Regions from separate parts of the Shewanella sp. 10N.286.45.A1 genome, predicted to be linked through region 3. Evidence: predicted binding sites of a transcription regulator. Region 3 holds the regulator's gene; each other region holds the start of a gene.
The links. Region 3 encodes sigma-54, which starts transcription at its own class of promoters, with help from an activator protein. Its sites were predicted from a motif close to GTTGGCACGNNNNTNGNNT; they were not measured.
Positions count from the first base shown of each region.

Region 1: flgA (flagellar basal body P-ring formation chaperone FlgA) is a predicted target of sigma-54. The motif match lies at 1,951-1,969, and genes of this name have one in related genera.
Region 2: fliD (flagellar filament capping protein FliD) is a predicted target of sigma-54. The motif match lies at 2,342-2,360, and genes of this name have one in related genera.
Region 4: AB4238_RS02975 (LiaF domain-containing protein) is a predicted target of sigma-54. The motif match lies at 2,132-2,150, and genes of this name have one in related genera.

Region 1 is NZ_JBFRMK010000126.1:19,641-23,804, reverse strand. It holds gene AB4238_RS10620 (LPP20 family lipoprotein) at 1-85, shown strand, start outside; gene AB4238_RS10615 (flagella synthesis protein FlgN) at 231-656, opposite strand; gene flgM (flagellar biosynthesis anti-sigma factor FlgM) at 702-1,025, opposite strand; gene flgA (flagellar basal body P-ring formation chaperone FlgA) at 1,102-1,815, opposite strand; gene AB4238_RS10600 (chemotaxis protein CheV) at 2,098-3,018, shown strand; gene AB4238_RS10595 (protein-glutamate O-methyltransferase CheR) at 3,160-3,993, shown strand.
Region 2 is NZ_JBFRMK010000163.1:6,355-10,518, forward strand. It holds gene AB4238_RS13115 (flagellar hook-length control protein FliK) at 1-265, opposite strand, end outside; gene AB4238_RS13120 (hypothetical protein) at 258-581, opposite strand; gene fliS (flagellar export chaperone FliS) at 550-930, opposite strand; gene fliD (flagellar filament capping protein FliD) at 944-2,317, opposite strand; gene AB4238_RS13135 (flagellin) at 2,592-3,401, opposite strand; gene fliB (flagellin lysine-N-methylase) at 3,644-4,164, shown strand, end outside.
Region 3 is NZ_JBFRMK010000044.1:7,211-11,374, forward strand. It holds gene rapZ (RNase adapter RapZ) at 1-483, opposite strand, end outside; gene ptsN (PTS IIA-like nitrogen regulatory protein PtsN) at 687-1,130, opposite strand; gene hpf (ribosome hibernation promoting factor) at 1,133-1,420, opposite strand; gene AB4238_RS03935 (RNA polymerase factor sigma-54) at 1,451-2,962, opposite strand; gene lptB (LPS export ABC transporter ATP-binding protein) at 3,099-3,830, opposite strand; gene lptA (lipopolysaccharide transport periplasmic protein LptA) at 3,827-4,164, opposite strand, start outside.
Region 4 is NZ_JBFRMK010000035.1:29,145-33,308, forward strand. It holds gene torD (molecular chaperone TorD) at 1-533, shown strand, start outside; gene AB4238_RS02965 (hypothetical protein) at 835-1,119, shown strand; gene catB (type B chloramphenicol O-acetyltransferase) at 1,322-1,954, shown strand; gene AB4238_RS02975 (LiaF domain-containing protein) at 2,194-2,835, shown strand; gene AB4238_RS02980 (YdcH family protein) at 3,302-3,547, shown strand; gene AB4238_RS02985 (NINE protein) at 3,862-4,164, shown strand, end outside.

The DNA of each region.
Region 1 (4,164 bases), on a different contig from region 3:
GCTTGAACTTGACTTTGAGCAGGTGTGGGCACTGTATCAACAACAAAATCGTTCACAACGGGTTAAAGAGATCACGTATTTTTAAGAGATTAGGTGGAAAATATTGTGAGGGGATATTAGAAACTGGTTCTATGTTGCTCAATATCGCACCGTTAGCATTAGGCTTACAAGCTAAAGACCCAAAAAAGCGAAGCACTTAGCTTCGCTTTTTCTTTTGATACTTTAGGTGTTTAAGCTTTTAAATTGTTACCTAAGCTGGAGATGCTTGAGGTGCGGCCTTTACCATCATAGGTGAGGCTAGTGGAGCTTCTACTGACCTGCAGTGCTTGAGAAAAGCGATTTAAGCTGGCTAAGCTCAATTCGATTAAAGACTCGTTCTCAGCGTTGAGTTGTTGGCACTCAGCGAGCAACTCCTTTGCTTGGCTAACTTGCTGAGATAAAGTGGCATCGGTCTCTAATATACTTTTATCAGGCTGTGCGGCTATCATCTCATCGTTATGTTTTAAGTTATCAAGTAAGGTTGCTTTTGTGCTCGCAAGCGCTAACAAACTGTCTGCATCTTGCGATTGCAGTGCTTGCTTTTCTTGACTGATAACGGCTTTAAGCTCAGTCAACACGGTATGTTGTGAGCTTAAAAGATGAGATAAATTAGTCATAATGGCCTTATCTGTTTTGCCTTAATCCGCGTTTAGCGGCGACATTTAGTTTAAATCGCTCAGATCATTCTCAAAGTTTGCGATATTAGTTGCAAGTTTATCTGGATCGATTTTGTAACGACCCTCAGCGATAGCAGCTTTAATTTCGTCAACTTTCTTTTGGTCTATATCAGGCATATCAGCCATCTTTGTCTGTACGTTTTGCAATTGTTGAGCCTGTGGCGTAATTGACACAGAGTCGGCTTTTTGTGTTACAGCAGTTTGTGCAGGGGCTGCTGGCGCACTTTGTGCTGCAGAGCCTTTACCCGCATTGCTGCTGTTTATACGCGATGTTGCAGCGCTATTTACTTGTTTAATATCCATAGCCATTTTGGTATCCAACATTGAATAAAGAGACTTTCTTACACATGCTATCGGCGTGATAACGGTTAACTTGAGTATTATTTTACATTCTTACTTCAACTTGGCCAACAGCAGTGACTTTAGCATTCAATGTTTTTTGCGAATGAGTGTTTTTGATACGGATTTTGTCGCCCAGATTTCCATCGTGTAGGGCTTCGCCAACAGTCTTAATCTCAAAGTTTTCTGAGCGGGCGAATATGGAAACAGTATCTCCCTTACAAACAATGCAAAGGTGATTATTGAAAATAGGTTGCTGGGGCGCGACACGACGCTTCAATCGTGCACCTACCACTTGATCGACTTGGTCAAATTGTTGACCACGAAGTGTGGTTTGCTCTACATAGTCGATCTCTACATCACTGCTTGATAGCAGGTCGCCTGGACCTAAGGTAGATTTAGCCACCACCACCGGGTAAAGAATATCAACTCTCACCGATAAAAATATTTGCCACGGGTAACTTAAATCTGGGCTGTCGCAACTGATCTTTATCGTGTTGTTACGCCTGATAGCTCGGTCACTGGCAATTTCAGCTTTAATCGGCAAGTAGCAGCTCGGTAAGCTGACACGACTATCGAGGCTCTGAGGAGTGATATTTATCTTAGCTTTATCAGGGGCTTCGATTTTTTCTTCAACTGCGGCTATAGCTAATCGTGAAATGGTCGATATAGATGGTACGCTAGCAAGTTGATCTGTATTTGCAATAGCGGCGATGGGTACAAATAATACGGTTAAAAAGAGCCAAAAAATTATTTTCATAATGAATACACCAGCTTGATTCGCTAGAATGCACCTAAGTCGTGTTATTTTAGAATTTCTGTAGCGAACTCATTAAATCGTCGGGTGTCATAAAGTTGACTAAAATCGCAACGCTAAAATCAGATAATACAAGCTAAGCAAGTAGCATGCCTAAATGTAGGTGTTAATTATATTGATCAGTATCGGCAGCATCGATGCGCTAAATCAACGTAATAAGTGGTCACTCAACTAAATTGAATCTTTTAGATTTAATCGATAAAAATAAGTACAAGGCAAATTTTCATGTCGAACATTCTTGAATCAGTAAATAAGCGAACGCAATTGGTTGGGCAGAACCGACTAGAGTTGTTGTTATTTAAACTTAATGGACGTCAACGATTCGGCATTAACGTATTTAAGGTAAAAGAGGTGCTGCAATGCCCTCCATTAACCAGTTTACCTAGGCTCAATTCAAACGTACGTGGTATTGCTCATGTACGTGGTATGACAATTTCAGTGATCGATTTAAGCGCTGCCACAGGTGGTCGCCCAATTGAGAACATCGAAAACTGTTTCATTATCATCTCTGAGTACAACCGCAGTGTACAAGGCTTCCTGGTGAGTTCTGTTGAGCGTATTATCAATATGAACTGGGAAGCTATTATGCCGCCACCTCAAGGCGCTGGCCGCGGTTCTTACCTCACAGCAGTCACCGAGATAGAAAATGAATTAGTAGAGATCTTAGATGTTGAGAAGATCTTGGACGAAATCTCACCCGTTAATACCAATATCAGTAAAGAGCTTGATGATAAGCTGACCATTGATAGAGATCTGCACCATCACATCATGGTGATAGATGACTCATCGGTTGCCCGTAAGCAGATCATTCGTGCGTTAAGCTCGTTAGACTTGCAAATCGACACCGCTAAAGATGGTAAAGAGGCATTAGATAAGTTACGTGAAATAGCGGCAGAGTTAGATGATGTTTCAACAGAGATCCCGTTGATCATTTCAGATATTGAGATGCCAGAGATGGATGGTTACACATTGACGGCTGAAATACGTGATGACCCTAAATTGAGAAACATCAAAGTCGTGCTGCATACTTCGCTTAGTGGCGTGTTCAACCAAGCGATGGTTCAGAAAGTAGGCGCCAATGATTTTATCGCGAAATTTAATCCAGATGAACTAGCAGCGGCTGTAAACAAGCACTTAAGCTTATAATCCGCACTATTACAACGTTTCGTAGCCCCAAGGGAGCCAACTCCTGCTTGTGTTTCCTTGGGGGCTAATGTATAAACCTGCGATTGTTGTTAAGCTGCAGCTACTGCGCGGCTTTGTTTTATAGATATTTAGGATACTAGAGTGCCGAATAAATCACTTGCTGAAAACGAGTACCATCAATTCAGGCTATTTCTAGAGCAGCATAGCGGTATTGTGCTTGGAGAGAACAAGCAATATTTAGTGCGTAGCCGATTGGCACCACTAATGGGCAAATATAATTTGCCCTCTTTGTCGGATGTGGTAAAGCATTCGATGAAACCGACTGAGCGTCAACTTCGTACTGAAGTGATTGATGCGATGACCACCAATGAAACCTTATGGTTTCGCGACCGTTACCCCTTTGAGTTATTAGCAAATACTTTACTGCCAAACTACAGTCGACTGGGTCGGCCTATTAAAATTTGGTCGGCGGCATGTTCTTCGGGGCAGGAGCCGTACTCGTTAAGTATGACCATTCTAGAGCATCAGCAACGTCGCCCTGGCAAATTGCCTAGCGGTGCAAGCATTCTTGCGACAGATCTGTCTCCATCCATGTTAGAACGCTGTAAAAAAGCGGAATATGATAACTTAGCGTTAGGGCGAGGCTTGTCAGAGGAAAGGAAACGTCAGTTCTTTGATACTTTGCCTTCAGGCAACATGGCGATTAAGAATAATGTAAAGCAGTTGGTTAACTTTAGAGCGCACAACTTGCTTGAAAGTTATACCTTACTGGGCAAGTTTGACATCATTTTTTGCCGCAATGTGCTGATCTACTTTTCGCCAGAGGCAAAGCGGAAAATACTGCGGCAATTTGCTGCCGCATTGAACCCAAATGGCATTCTATTTCTAGGCGCCTCGGAGTCTATTGCTGGGTTATCTGAAGAGTTTGACATGATCCGCTGTAATCCAGGGATCTATTACCAAAAGCGCAGTTAAGTTATCGTATTTAGGGTGTTTCAACGGCGTTTAACGCAATTTTGACACCCCCTTATCTTGTAAAACCTTCCTTTTGACATCGCTGTATCGTAGATATACCTCTATTTTTACTTGTTTTAACTATTTTGGCACACCAATTGCTTTATTTCAGACACTGAGCTGAGGAGGCAA
Region 2 (4,164 bases), on a different contig from region 3:
CAACTGCACTGTCCGCGCTAAAAGATCGAACTATCGTTGTTTCGCTGTTATTGATTGAGGTGCCGGTGCTTGCCATCGCTGAGGTTTGATGAGCAGTATTGAGGCTTTGCGCCGCAACCATAGCAAAAGACAGAACATCATTATGCTCGCTCCCCTCTGGGTTATCGTTTGCCACACTATGCATCTTGTTTGTTGTGGCCAAAGGCGAAGCTGCGGCATTGCCCTGTGTTAACGGGCTATTTAATGCTGTATAAGGGCTAATCATAATCTTCTCCGCTCAATTGAGTCAGTTGATAAGCGGCTAGCCCATCTTGTTGTTGCTGAAATTGACTCATCTCAATCGCCAGTTTCGCTTTAGCTTGTTCTAACTGCTTAACCACAGCTTGATGGACTGCAGCCAGTGATTTACGGGCGAGGAGCTGCTGCCTATTACTCGGCTTTCCCGCAGCTGTTAACGCTGAAATCATCTTGGTATTCACCTTTTCAAGTGCTTGCCAGTCTTCGGCTTTAGCGTGAAATTGGAGTGCCTTCTCAAAGTAAAGCCATTGTTTAATTGAGGTTGGTCCAACCTTCTCTGACATTGGTTATTACCTTTGTTATTGGCGCTAGCGCCTCGATACTATTCTCTACGCTGGCAGTCACGAGTTGACGGCTGCAGTAGTCATACAGGCGGTTGAGCCCAGCGGCGACTTCGCCGCCGCTTTCAAGATCTAACATTGAGTCGAGTCCGTGAACGATGTTGAGGCACTTATTGATACTTTGCCCCTTGTCCTCATAGCTGCGGCGTTGCATAAAACCGCTGGCTCTTTCGATCTCTTCTAAGAGCCCGTCCAGCAGCATTCGCACCATTTCATGTGGGTTTGCAGCAGCGGCTCTCGCATCGAGTGAGGTCTGTTTGTAAGCATTAAACGGATCGTGCTCATTCAACATTTGTTAGGCTTCCTTAATAAAACAGCGCGCTGGCTGAATTAAGTTGGTTAATGGTGTTTTCCATTGCGGTAAATTGAGATAGATAGATTTGATAGCGCTGTTGCATTTGATAGTCATGTCTAGACATGCTGTCTTCGACTCTATCGATCTGTTTGTCTAGGTTGCTCTGTTTTAGATCTAAGTAACCACTAGACTTAGTGAATGGGTCGATAATGGTGTCAATTCGATCGACATAACTGCCGCTGGCGGTGAACATCTCTTTTATCGCATCGGGATCATCTTTGAGTGCTTGGCTAAGTTTGTCTTCATCAATACTTAGCTTGCCGTCGCGGGTCATCTCGATACCGACGTCAGACAAACGCATGCCATTAGGCGCGGCTTCAAATACGCTATTGCGCATACTGTTTTGCAGCATTCTTAAGCTGGAGTCGCCCTTTAGTACCCCAAGTTGATCTTCTGTGATTGAAGAGGGAGCATCTTCATCGTCGTCATCTTTATCCTTGTCATCGTCCTCTTTATCTTTGTTGCTTTCATCAACAACTGAGCTTCCCATGGAGCGTGTGAGTTGGTTGATTTGCTCCATTAGCTCATTGAAAGAGTCAACAAAGTCTTCGACTGCTTGCTCACTAGAGCTGGAGTCGGATTCAATTTTAATGGTGCTGCTATCACCGATTGCGTGGGCCTGGTTTAACTCAATAGACACACCATCAATAACATTACCCAAATAATTACTACTGCTGGTTATATCAATGCCGTTTAGAGTGACTTCGGCATCTTGAGCTGCTTTTCTTTCGGTCATACCCCAGTCGACACCATCCATTTTGACATCGACACTATTGACGGCTCCTGACTCTTTGGATGTCATCATCAGCTCTACTTGGCCGCCGGTTCTGACTAATGAAGCTTGTACTCCTGGGTTGTCAGCATGGTTGTTGATTGCATCTCTAAGGTCGGCGACGGTGCGAGTACCATCAGCATTAAGTACTGCCATATCAATATCGATGGTATCTGCGGCATTGGGCCCAACTTGAATACTCAACACGCCTGTTGTCGGCAGTACCTCGGTTTCACTGGCAAAACTTTTGGACAGTTGGTGAGATTGCGCCAGCTGCTTAACATAAAGATCGTAAGTGCCTGCAGGTGCATCGCTATCGACTGTAATTGAGGCACTTTCATCACTGATTGATGAGGTTTTACTTTCGAAAGCATCCCCATTAATCGCTTCAAGCTTACTGGTCATTCTTTTAAGGCTACTTTCTAAGATGTCATATGCGTCAAGTTGATTTTGATGCTTGGTCATACTGGTTTTAAAAAGTTGATCTTTGCCCATGCGCTCAGCCGATATAAGCTGCTCTGCAAATGTTGCTGCACTCATTCCTGAAATCATTACGCTCCTCCAATCTAACTGGTATGGCAATGTTTGTGCCAAAGGTTAATCGTATGTTTTTAAAAGGTTTTAAAATATGTTCAATGTGCTGAAAGCGAATGTATTTCCGTTGTTCGTGACACTAGGGAAGCTATACTTCCGCTTTTAAAATCGCTTTAAAGAGCCAATCGTATAGTGTTAATAAGGCGACATTAGTGGGGCGGTTCTGAAGAGGGAGCAGCAAATAAAAAAAGGGCCAAAAGGCCCTTTGAAGAAAATTGGGAGGGAGGAAGATTTAGCCCAATAGACCCATAACCAAACCAGTGTTTTGGTTGGCAGAAGACAGGATGTTTGTACCTGCTTGTACTAATAGTTGGTTTTTGGTCATGTTGGCAGATTCAACAGCGAAATCAGCATCCATGATGCGGCCAGCAGCGGCTTTAGTGTTTTCAGTCACGTTAGCAAGGTTAGAGCCTGTGTGACCTAGACGGTTGATGTTAGCACCTAATGTAGAGCGCTCTGCGCCCACTTTGTCGATAAAGGTATCAATCTTATCGATAGCAGCTTTTGCTGCACCCGCTGCTGAAATATCGTCAGCTACGCCAGCAAGATCTGCTTTAGTAACACTGACAGAAAGCTGCTCAGTTGCACCTGCACCGATTTGGAATTCAACACCTGCACCATCTAACGCATCAAACAACTTGTTGCCTGAGTATTCAGTGTTATCAACAATACGAGTGATCTCTTTAGTAAGCTCTTGGAATTCAGCGTTAATTGCTTTCAAATCTTCAGCAGAGTTCACGCCGTTAGCTGCTTGAGTTGCAAGCTCTTTTTGACGGTTAGCGATTGTTGATAACTCATCGAGTGCGCCATCAGCAGTTTGAAGCATTGAAGTTGCATCGTTGACGTTACGGCTAGCTGTTTCCATGCCTGTTACGTTGGCATTTAGGCGAGTTGCGATTTGAAGACCAGCAGCATCATCAGCTGCACTATTGATACGTAGACCAGTCGATAGACGCTCCATAGCGTTGCTTAGTAAGTCATTGTTTTTAGTTACAGAGTTTTGAGAAACCAGTGAAGCATAGTTAGTATGAACTGATAACATAGTGTATTCCTTTAGGCATTCGAAGAATTATTGTGTGTCACAATTGATAAAACGACAGCCAAAATCAAAACTGAAAATCCAGATAAAATTTATTCAACTGTATTCATTTAAGTTATTGAAAGTATAAGTTAATTATTTTTGATCTTTTTTATGTTTTAGCTGAAATTTGCGCTTAAATTACTTTAGAAAAAACCATACAGAGTCGCCTTTTTATAGCATCTTGAAATGAAAAGAGGCTGATCATGGAAAAGTCACTTGTTAGACCCAGTTTTGTTACTCAATTTAATTGTATCGGTAGTGAGTGTGAAGACAGCTGCTGTTATGGTTGGAATATCTATATTGATAAGCAAAGTTATAAGAAGACTCTCGCTAATTCTGAGTTAAAAGTACTAGCGCAAAAGGCGTTAAAAAAAGTTAAGAAAAGTGAAGACGCATGGGCAAAAGCGGTGCTAAACCAAGAGGGAGCTTGTGGCTTTTTAGACGATAAGCAATTGTGTCAGATCCATGCCAAAGCAGGTGAGTCACTGCTTAGTCACACTTGTAAGACCTATCCTCGAATGTCTCATATGAAGGATGGTGATCGATATGAAAGCCTGTCGCTATCTTGCCCTGAAGCAGCTCGGTTGATTCTATTGAAGCCGAATGCATTTCATTTTGAACGTATGACGGTATCCCATAAAAACCAGTTTGAGGTTACCCCTTTATGGGCTCAAAAAGCACATGATTACTCTATTCAACTGCTGCTCAATGAAAAGTTAGAGAT
Region 3 (4,164 bases):
CATCAGCTCTTTATCAACATTACCCAATAAAATCTCACGAACTTGATCGTTAAGATCGTAGATGTTGAGGCTTGAAGTATCGATATAGTGGTCGACTATTTTGGCCAATGGTTCTAGCTGTCGGCCTTCAAGTTGAATGGCTTCTTTCAATGATATATTGGAATGAGACAGTGGATGAAGTCGGCGGGTTTCGTTGTAGCGTTTAAGCAATACTTCATCGCTTGAGTTTAGGAAGAAGCTGAGTAACTCGACACCTTCAGGTAGATTGGTTAGGTGCTTTTCTAGCTCTGTCTCTTTCTCTGGCATATTGCGAATATCGACACTAATAGCGACGAACTCTGAATTACCCGTTAGCTGCTCTAGCAGTGTTCCCATCATCGGCAACGGAAGATTATCGACACAATAATAGCCGAGATCTTCTAGCATTCTTAAAAGAACGGATTTTCCAGAACCAGAACGACCAGAGACTAAAACGAGTTTCATCTTTTGACTACCTGATAGAAGTTAGAATGAGTGTTTTATATATGTTTACAAGATGTACTATGGTATAGATTAACTTTTTTGTTGGTGAAAGCAAGAGCTTAGGCAAGAAGGAGATAATAAATAATATTGCTGTCATATATACTCAGGTCTTTAAATAACCTAGTTGTATAACATAAGGTTATTTAAAGACCTGACTAAATTAGCTATTGAGTGATCAAATCGTACAGCTCTGATTCACTGGTGCTTTTTCTCAACTGCTTAACGATAGCTTTATCGTTAAGCTTTTCAGCCATTGAAGACAAAGTGGCTAAGTGTTGCTCACATTGCTCTGCAGGAACCAAAAGTGCAAACAATATATCGACCGGCTGCTTATCTATCGAGTCAAAAGAGATCGGTGTTTCGCATTTGATTAATATGCCCAATGGATGGTCAATATTAGTCAATCGTCCATGCGGGATTGCGATACCGTTGCCTATACCTGTGCTACCCATTTTTTCGCGAGCTAAAAGGCTCTCGAATATCTCTTGTGAAGATAGAGTAGGGTACTGGACAGCGGCAATGTCGCTGATTAATTCCAGTACTTTTTTCTTACTGCCCGGAGTGGCACAGGTGGTGCACTCCGGCTGCAGGATGGTACATAGTTCCATCGTTAGTGTTTGGTCAGCTTCTCTTTGTGTTTAATAACCTGACGATCTAATTTATCGATCAGGGAGTCGATTGCGGCATACATGTCCGCATTTTCCGAAGTGGCAAAAACTTCCCCTTTTTTAAGGTGGATTCTTGCCTCGGCAATCTGCTGCATTTTTTCTACGTTCAAAATGACGTGGACATTATTGATCTGATCGAAATGACGTTCAAGCTTTGTAAACTTTTCTTCTACATAGCCACGCAGCGATGCAGTGATCTCGATGTGATGTCCAGTAAGGTTAATTTGCATAGAAAATTCCTCCAAGTGCCTAATTTTGAGTTATAAACTCTTACGTTGGTTTGAGGGCGGGATCAGCATTGCTTCACGGTATTTCGCGATAGTACGACGAGCAACTTTAATCCCTTGTTCTGCCAAAAGTTGCGCCATTTTGCTATCGCTTAATGGTTTCTTTTGGTTTTCAGCAGCGACTAACTTCTTAATAAACGCTCTAATAGCTGTAGATGAGCACTCTCCACCGTCGTCGGTTCCGACATGACTAGAGAAGAAATACTTTAATTCGAAAATACCTCTTGGGGTATGCATATACTTTTGAGTGGTAACCCTTGAGATGGTGGACTCATGCATCTCAACAGCTTCTGCAATATCGTTTAATACCATTGGCTTCATGGCTTCATCACCATATTCAAAGAAGCCTTGTTGGAATTTAACGATGCAGTTACTGACCTTTAATAAGGTTTCATTACGACTTTCTAAACTTTTGATAAACCACTTAGCTTCCTGCAAATGACCGCGGATAAACTGGCCATCGGCTTGGCTTTTAGTGCTGCGGGCCATTGATGCGTAATGTTGATTAACATTAATTTTAGGCATGTAATCTGGGTTTAGCTCAACCACCCAGCGGCCTTTCTTTTTGGCCACAGAGACATCGGGAATAACGTATTCATCTTTGCTGCGGGTGACTGCCAGCCCTGGTCTTGGGTTGAGAGTTTGGATCAAGCTAATGGCTTCACGTAGCTCATCTTCTTTAAGCTTAGTTTTACGCATTAACTGTCTAAAATCGCGCCCTGCAATCAAATCTAAATAGTCTTTGATGAGTAGGCGAGCATTATCAATATGTGGCGTAGTCGTCGCATATTGAGCCAGTTGGATTAAGAGACATTCGCTTAAGTCGCGAGCGGCTACACCTATAGGGTCGAAATGCTGTACGCGTTTGAGCACGGCTTCAACTTCATCAATTTCTATCTCTGGATCGCCCATCGCCTCAAGAATGTCTTCACAGTTTTGAGTGAGGTAACCACGTTCGTCAATAGCATCAATAATTGCGGTGGCGATAGCCAGGTCGTTATCAGAAAATGGTGTTAAGTTCTTTTGCCACTCAAGGTGCTCATACAAGCCTTCGCTGGTTTCTCCTTGGAATGGCATATCGTCATCACGCATCCCGCCGGAACTTGCATTTGATGAGACGGTATAAACTTCATCCCAGGTGGTATCCATCGGCAGTTCATCTGGCATTGAGTCTTGAGTTAATGCATCAGAGGTTTCTACTGCGGCGCTATCTTGCTGGGGATCGACTTCGGCGCTGGCGCTGTAATCGTTATCGCTATCTGATTCTGAGTAGTTATCGGATTCGCTGGTGGTGCGATCTTCGTTGCTGACAGGTTCGCCGTCAGATTGCTCTTCATCTAATTCTAGTAGGGGATTAGACTCTAATGCTTGCTGGATCTCTTGCTGCAGCTCTAAAGAGGACAGTTGCAGTAAGCGGATTGCCTGCTGTAACTGTGGAGTCATGGTTAGCTGCTGACCCATTTTGAGCTGAAGTGACGCTTTCATCTTACCGCTATTCCCTACACTGTAATTAAACGTTGAAGCTCGTTAATTTGGCGAAGAGAGCGTAAAGGCCCAACACTATGATTATATTAGTATACTTAACTAGTGTCGCGCTTTAAACGCTCATGTTGTTGATTAACTATAGCCTGAATTGTTCACCTAAGTACACTGCTCTAACCTGCTGGTTGTCTAAGATTTCGGCAGGCGTGCCTTCTGCAATGAGATTTCCGTGACTTACGATATATGCATGTTCACATACGTCTAATGTTTCACGAACGTTGTGGTCAGTAATAAGCACACCTAGGCCGCGACTTTTTAGCTGTTCAATGATTTTTTTAATGTCGATGACCGAAATAGGATCGACACCTGCAAAAGGTTCATCAAGCAAAATAAATTTTGGGTTGGCTGCTAGCGCTCGTGCAATTTCAACTCGGCGACGTTCACCACCAGATAGTGCCATACCTTGGCTATCTCGTATGTGAGTAATATGAAACTCTTCAAGTAAACTTTCTAGCTGCGCTTCACGCTGCTCATTATCAATATCGCTGCGAGTCTGCAGTACTGCCATGATGTTGTCACGGACCGAAAGTTTTCTAAAAATACTCGCTTCTTGGGGCAGGTAGCCAATACCTTTTCGAGCCCTAAGGTGCATCGGATCTAAGGTTAAGTCATCTTCATCAATAAAGATCTGCCCCTTGTCGCTCTGTACTAACCCCACAACCATATAGAAAGTTGTAGTTTTACCTGCTCCATTTGGACCTAATAGACCGACAATTTGCCCTGTTTTTACCGTTAAACTCACGTCTTGAACAACAGCTCGATTTTTATAACTCTTAGCTAAGTTGCGTGCGGTTAGCGTTTTTTGGATCATTGCTGCTCCTGCTTTTCTATCGGTTCCGCTGGGGTTTCAGGAGTCTCTTCTTGGTAGGCTTCAGGCTGAATGATAGTAATCACTCGGTCATTGCCTTGGCCGGTGCTTTCTGCAATAAGTTGCTGTAAACCAATATTGTACTTAATGCGGTTACCTGTGACCTGGCTACCCTCTTGCTCGAGTGTAGCATCACCTAGCAAGGTTAAGGTTCTGGTCGCGAGTTCGTAACGGATCTCTTTGGCGCTTGCCGTTGCGGGGCGACCATCTTCCATGACTTGGGTGTATGTTGCTGGCTTACCCGTAGCGACTAGGGTTTTCCCTGAGTTCGCTTCTT
Region 4 (4,164 bases), on a different contig from region 3:
AAGCGTTTTGGTCACAACTTGCCGCTGAACCTAGCTTTAAAGCTGATGTTGAGGTGCTTGTTGCGGAGTTTGCCAAGCTTAATAGTGATAAAGCTTTATTGGAGCTTGCTGCCGATTATTGCGGTCTATTTTTGGTGGGCACTAAGCACAGTGCCTCACCTTACGCCAGCCTATATTTAGTCGATAATTCCGCAACGGAAAAGCCAACAAATAAGGCTGATGAACCACTGTTATTTGGTGAACAACACCAACAGATGACTCAGTTTTTAAAACAGAGTCAACTGCAGGTACAGAGTGAGTTTCCTGAGCCTGCCGATCACCTAGCGGTAATATTGGCTTATGTGGCGCATATCAATATGCATAGCAGCAACCAAGAGCAGCTTGAGTTTATTCGCGACAATCTCGCTAATTGGTTAGCAACTTTTGTAGCAAAAGTCGCCAAGGTCGACACTGGCAATTTCTATATCGCCTTAGCGCAACTGACACTTGCTTGGGTTAACTCAGATCTAGAGTGGCTGGAAAGCGAAAGTTAACCTTAATTGGCGCTCATTCCTAAGCGCTGAACCAGCCTAAATTACATGCCGATAGTGACTGTCCACTATCGGCATTTTTGTCTCTACCTTTAAATGAATCCACTTAACTATGTAACGCTCAGTTGTAAAACTTTGACTAGGGCTGTTTATTTTTGACGATGTTGTCTATCTAATCGCTACACAATATTGCCGTCCGCTTCCCTAAGTAAATCAAAAGTGCTATACAGAACAAGTGAGTTTATAACGCTCAATTTGACGACACTGCGTGACCAAACCTCAAAGGACAAGGAATCGATAGATCATGGAAGAACCACTGTTAATCATCGTTATTTTAGGGCTCATTTTTTACATTTTCCATATACAAAAAACAGATAGAAAATTAAAAATCATAGAGAATAAAATAGACACATTACTAGAGAATAATGGCATTGTATTTGATGAAAATATCCACGTCTCTAAAGATGTGTTAACGGCGATTACCTTAGGTAAAAAGTTAACCGCTATTCGGTTATATCGCCAAGAGACAGGGGCCAGCTTAAAAGAAGCTCATGAAGTGATTAACCGAATTTCCGCAAAAGCTGAATAATCGCAGCTATGATCTCTTCGCAACCAGTGGCACATGTGTATAATGCCGAAAAATAAGCCTAATGGCGCAGAAGTAAAAGCAACAAATTGCTATTTTGAGTACCATTGGCAAACCTCTGGAGAGCCAACAATTACCAGTGTTGTCACCCAGTGCTAATTCCTGACTTAAATATTGCCTGCATTAGAGCTAAAGGTTTTATAACTTGAACAACTATTTCGAAAACCCATTTGTGGGTAAACCACTGCAAGAGCAAGTCACTAACCCCAATATTATTGTCGGTAAGCATAGCTATTATTCTGGCTATTATCATAATCACAGTTTCGATGATTGCGCACGCTACTTAATGGCGGATAGAACTGACATCGATAAGCTCATTATTGGTAGCTACTGCTCCATAGGCTCCGGAGCTGTATTTATGATGGCGGGCAATCAAGGCCATCAACACGATTGGATCAGTACCTTTCCCTTTTTCTATCAAGATCATGAAAACTTTAGCCATGGGATTGATGGTTTTGAACGTGCTGGCGATACCGTTATTGGTAATGATGTTTGGATTGGTAGTGAAGCCATGATAATGAGTGGCGTCAATGTTGGTGATGGCGCTATTATTGCCAGCCGCGCTGTCGTGACCAAAGATGTTGCGCCATACGAAATTGTGGGCTCTAACCCAGCTAAACATATTCGTTTCCGATTTTCTGCAATAGAAATATCTCAGTTACTCGAAATGCAATGGTGGCTTTGGACGGACGAGCAACTCAAACCTGCAGTGCCACTAATGTGTTCATCAAATATCGCGGCTCTATATGATTATTGGCAGGCTCTTCAATTAAAATAACCCTAACCTCGTCACCAATGTAGCATTATGCTTATCCATAACAGCCGCAGTTAAAAGCACCACTTTTTAGTGCTATGTTTAACTAAGTAGCCAACTAATCACAGCATATTAACTCAGACAAGCAGCAACATTTAAGTAACATTTAAGTAACATACTGATTAAAGTGCTATTTGTTAAGTTGGTATACAAAATGCTTAATTAGTCATCTTTATAACGACTAATTGCCAAAGGAGCGGCTGATGCCTGTCACATTAGAAGATAGACCAATTGAAAAGGTTAGAGAAGAAGTCATCGATAAGCTGATTGTGAATTACAGTCACGGAATCATCTCCGCAGAAGCGTTTGAGCGCCGCCTGGATGATGCGATGGCCAGTGACTCTCATCAAGAGCTACTCAACTTAGTGGCTGATCTATCACTCTCAGCAGACGATGAATACAGCAGCAAGAAAGATCAACAATTCACTCCCAATTACACTAGCAAGCAGCAAGATGACACACTGAATATCAATTGTGTGCTTGGCAATAATGAACGTAGTGGTCAATGGGCAGTCCCTAGAACAATTCAAGTTAACAATGTGCTGGGCGAAACCACACTCGACTTTACCGATGCTATTTTTCAGCACCAAGATATCACCATAAAACTTAACTGTATTTTAGGCAGTGCAACGGTATTTATCCCTGAGAATGTCAATGTGGTGTGTAAAACCTACTGCGCTGTAAGTAGTATTGAAAACTGTGCACCGTCGATGGCGAACCGCCAAGCCCCTATCATTACTATCGAAGGTAAAGTCATTCTCGGTAGTCTATCTGTTTCAGTAAAGCGCACGATTAAAGAAAAGTTTATCGCTTTTGCTAATCAATTAAAGGACACGTTTAGCTAATATCAACTCCATGAAAGAGTTGCTCATTCAGCGGGAGTTAAAATCACTTAGACAAGTCAGTGGTTTATCGCTAATCGTTATTCTCTATCGAATGGCACATGCGCTGTATTAAGTGATTTCCCCATGCCTTAAATATCAGCCGCACGTTGTGAGCGCCTCTGGCGCTTTCACTGCTAGGTTGCATTGACTTAACAACGCGCCTTGAATTGAAAGCCCTGAGAAAGCTCTGAACTGAGTATATCCATAATGGAATTGATATAACTGTATGACATGGCCAAATACGCTTCATGAGACGAATTCAATTGTGTTTTCGCCGGCATGATAACGGCCTTACTTAATGGCTTTAATAAGGCTAATAAATTTTGTTAGAGAGATCACTAAAATAGCTAAATTTAGCCTTTGATAAAATCAACAATGCTGTAATGTGGAGAGTAACAACGTTGTAGTTCACATTTCAGGAGTAACTATGCTAAATGAAAATCACGCGCTTATTTTTGACTTCCCAGAATTTAAACAAGACATTGTCCATTTGAACCATAAAGACCCAATCTTTGAAGAACAGTCCAAGCAATATCACCTATTAGATTATGAAATTCGTCAGCTAGAAATTGACGGTAGCCCAACTGATGACGAGCATATGCACCAACTCAAGGTACAGCGCGCCAACCTAAAAGATGTGTTGTTTCAGAAGTTAAAAGAGCATCACCAGTAAACGTTCTAACCTCTATCGAGATATCATTTCATAGCCCTTAGCCAGAGAATATTATCGATAACAAACAAAAACACGACCAGTAGAAAGTTTGCTTATATCAATTGATATAGGCAAACAGCGCTGGACTTATGCATTGCCCTCCCCTTGCTCGTAAAAACTTCAATATCCTAAACTCAATAGCCCAAGCTCAATTGCAGCAAGCCACTCTTTAACTCATCAATCCTATGAGCTTTATTTTAATAGTGTGAACTACACACCTATATTTCAGCGCACGCTTGTACGCATAATGTATTTTTTGATAATTGGAGATTGCAATGCAGAATATCAATTGCCCTCAGTGCCACCAAGAGATTGAGATTGACCTAACAACTTGTCCGCATTGCAAGGCCGCACAAGGGCTGGAATCTCTCTGTGGTGTCGATCCTGATATCCGCATCAAGAATCAACGCCTCGCGGTATGGTTTAGCGTTCTGTTTGGCGGCTTAGGGATCCACAAGTTCTACTTAGGACAGCATCTAAAAGGTAGCTTATACCTAGTTTTTAGCTGGACACTTGTGCCTTTTATTGTGGGTTGGGTTGATGCCGTCCGCACCTTTAAAATGAGTGCATTTAGCTTT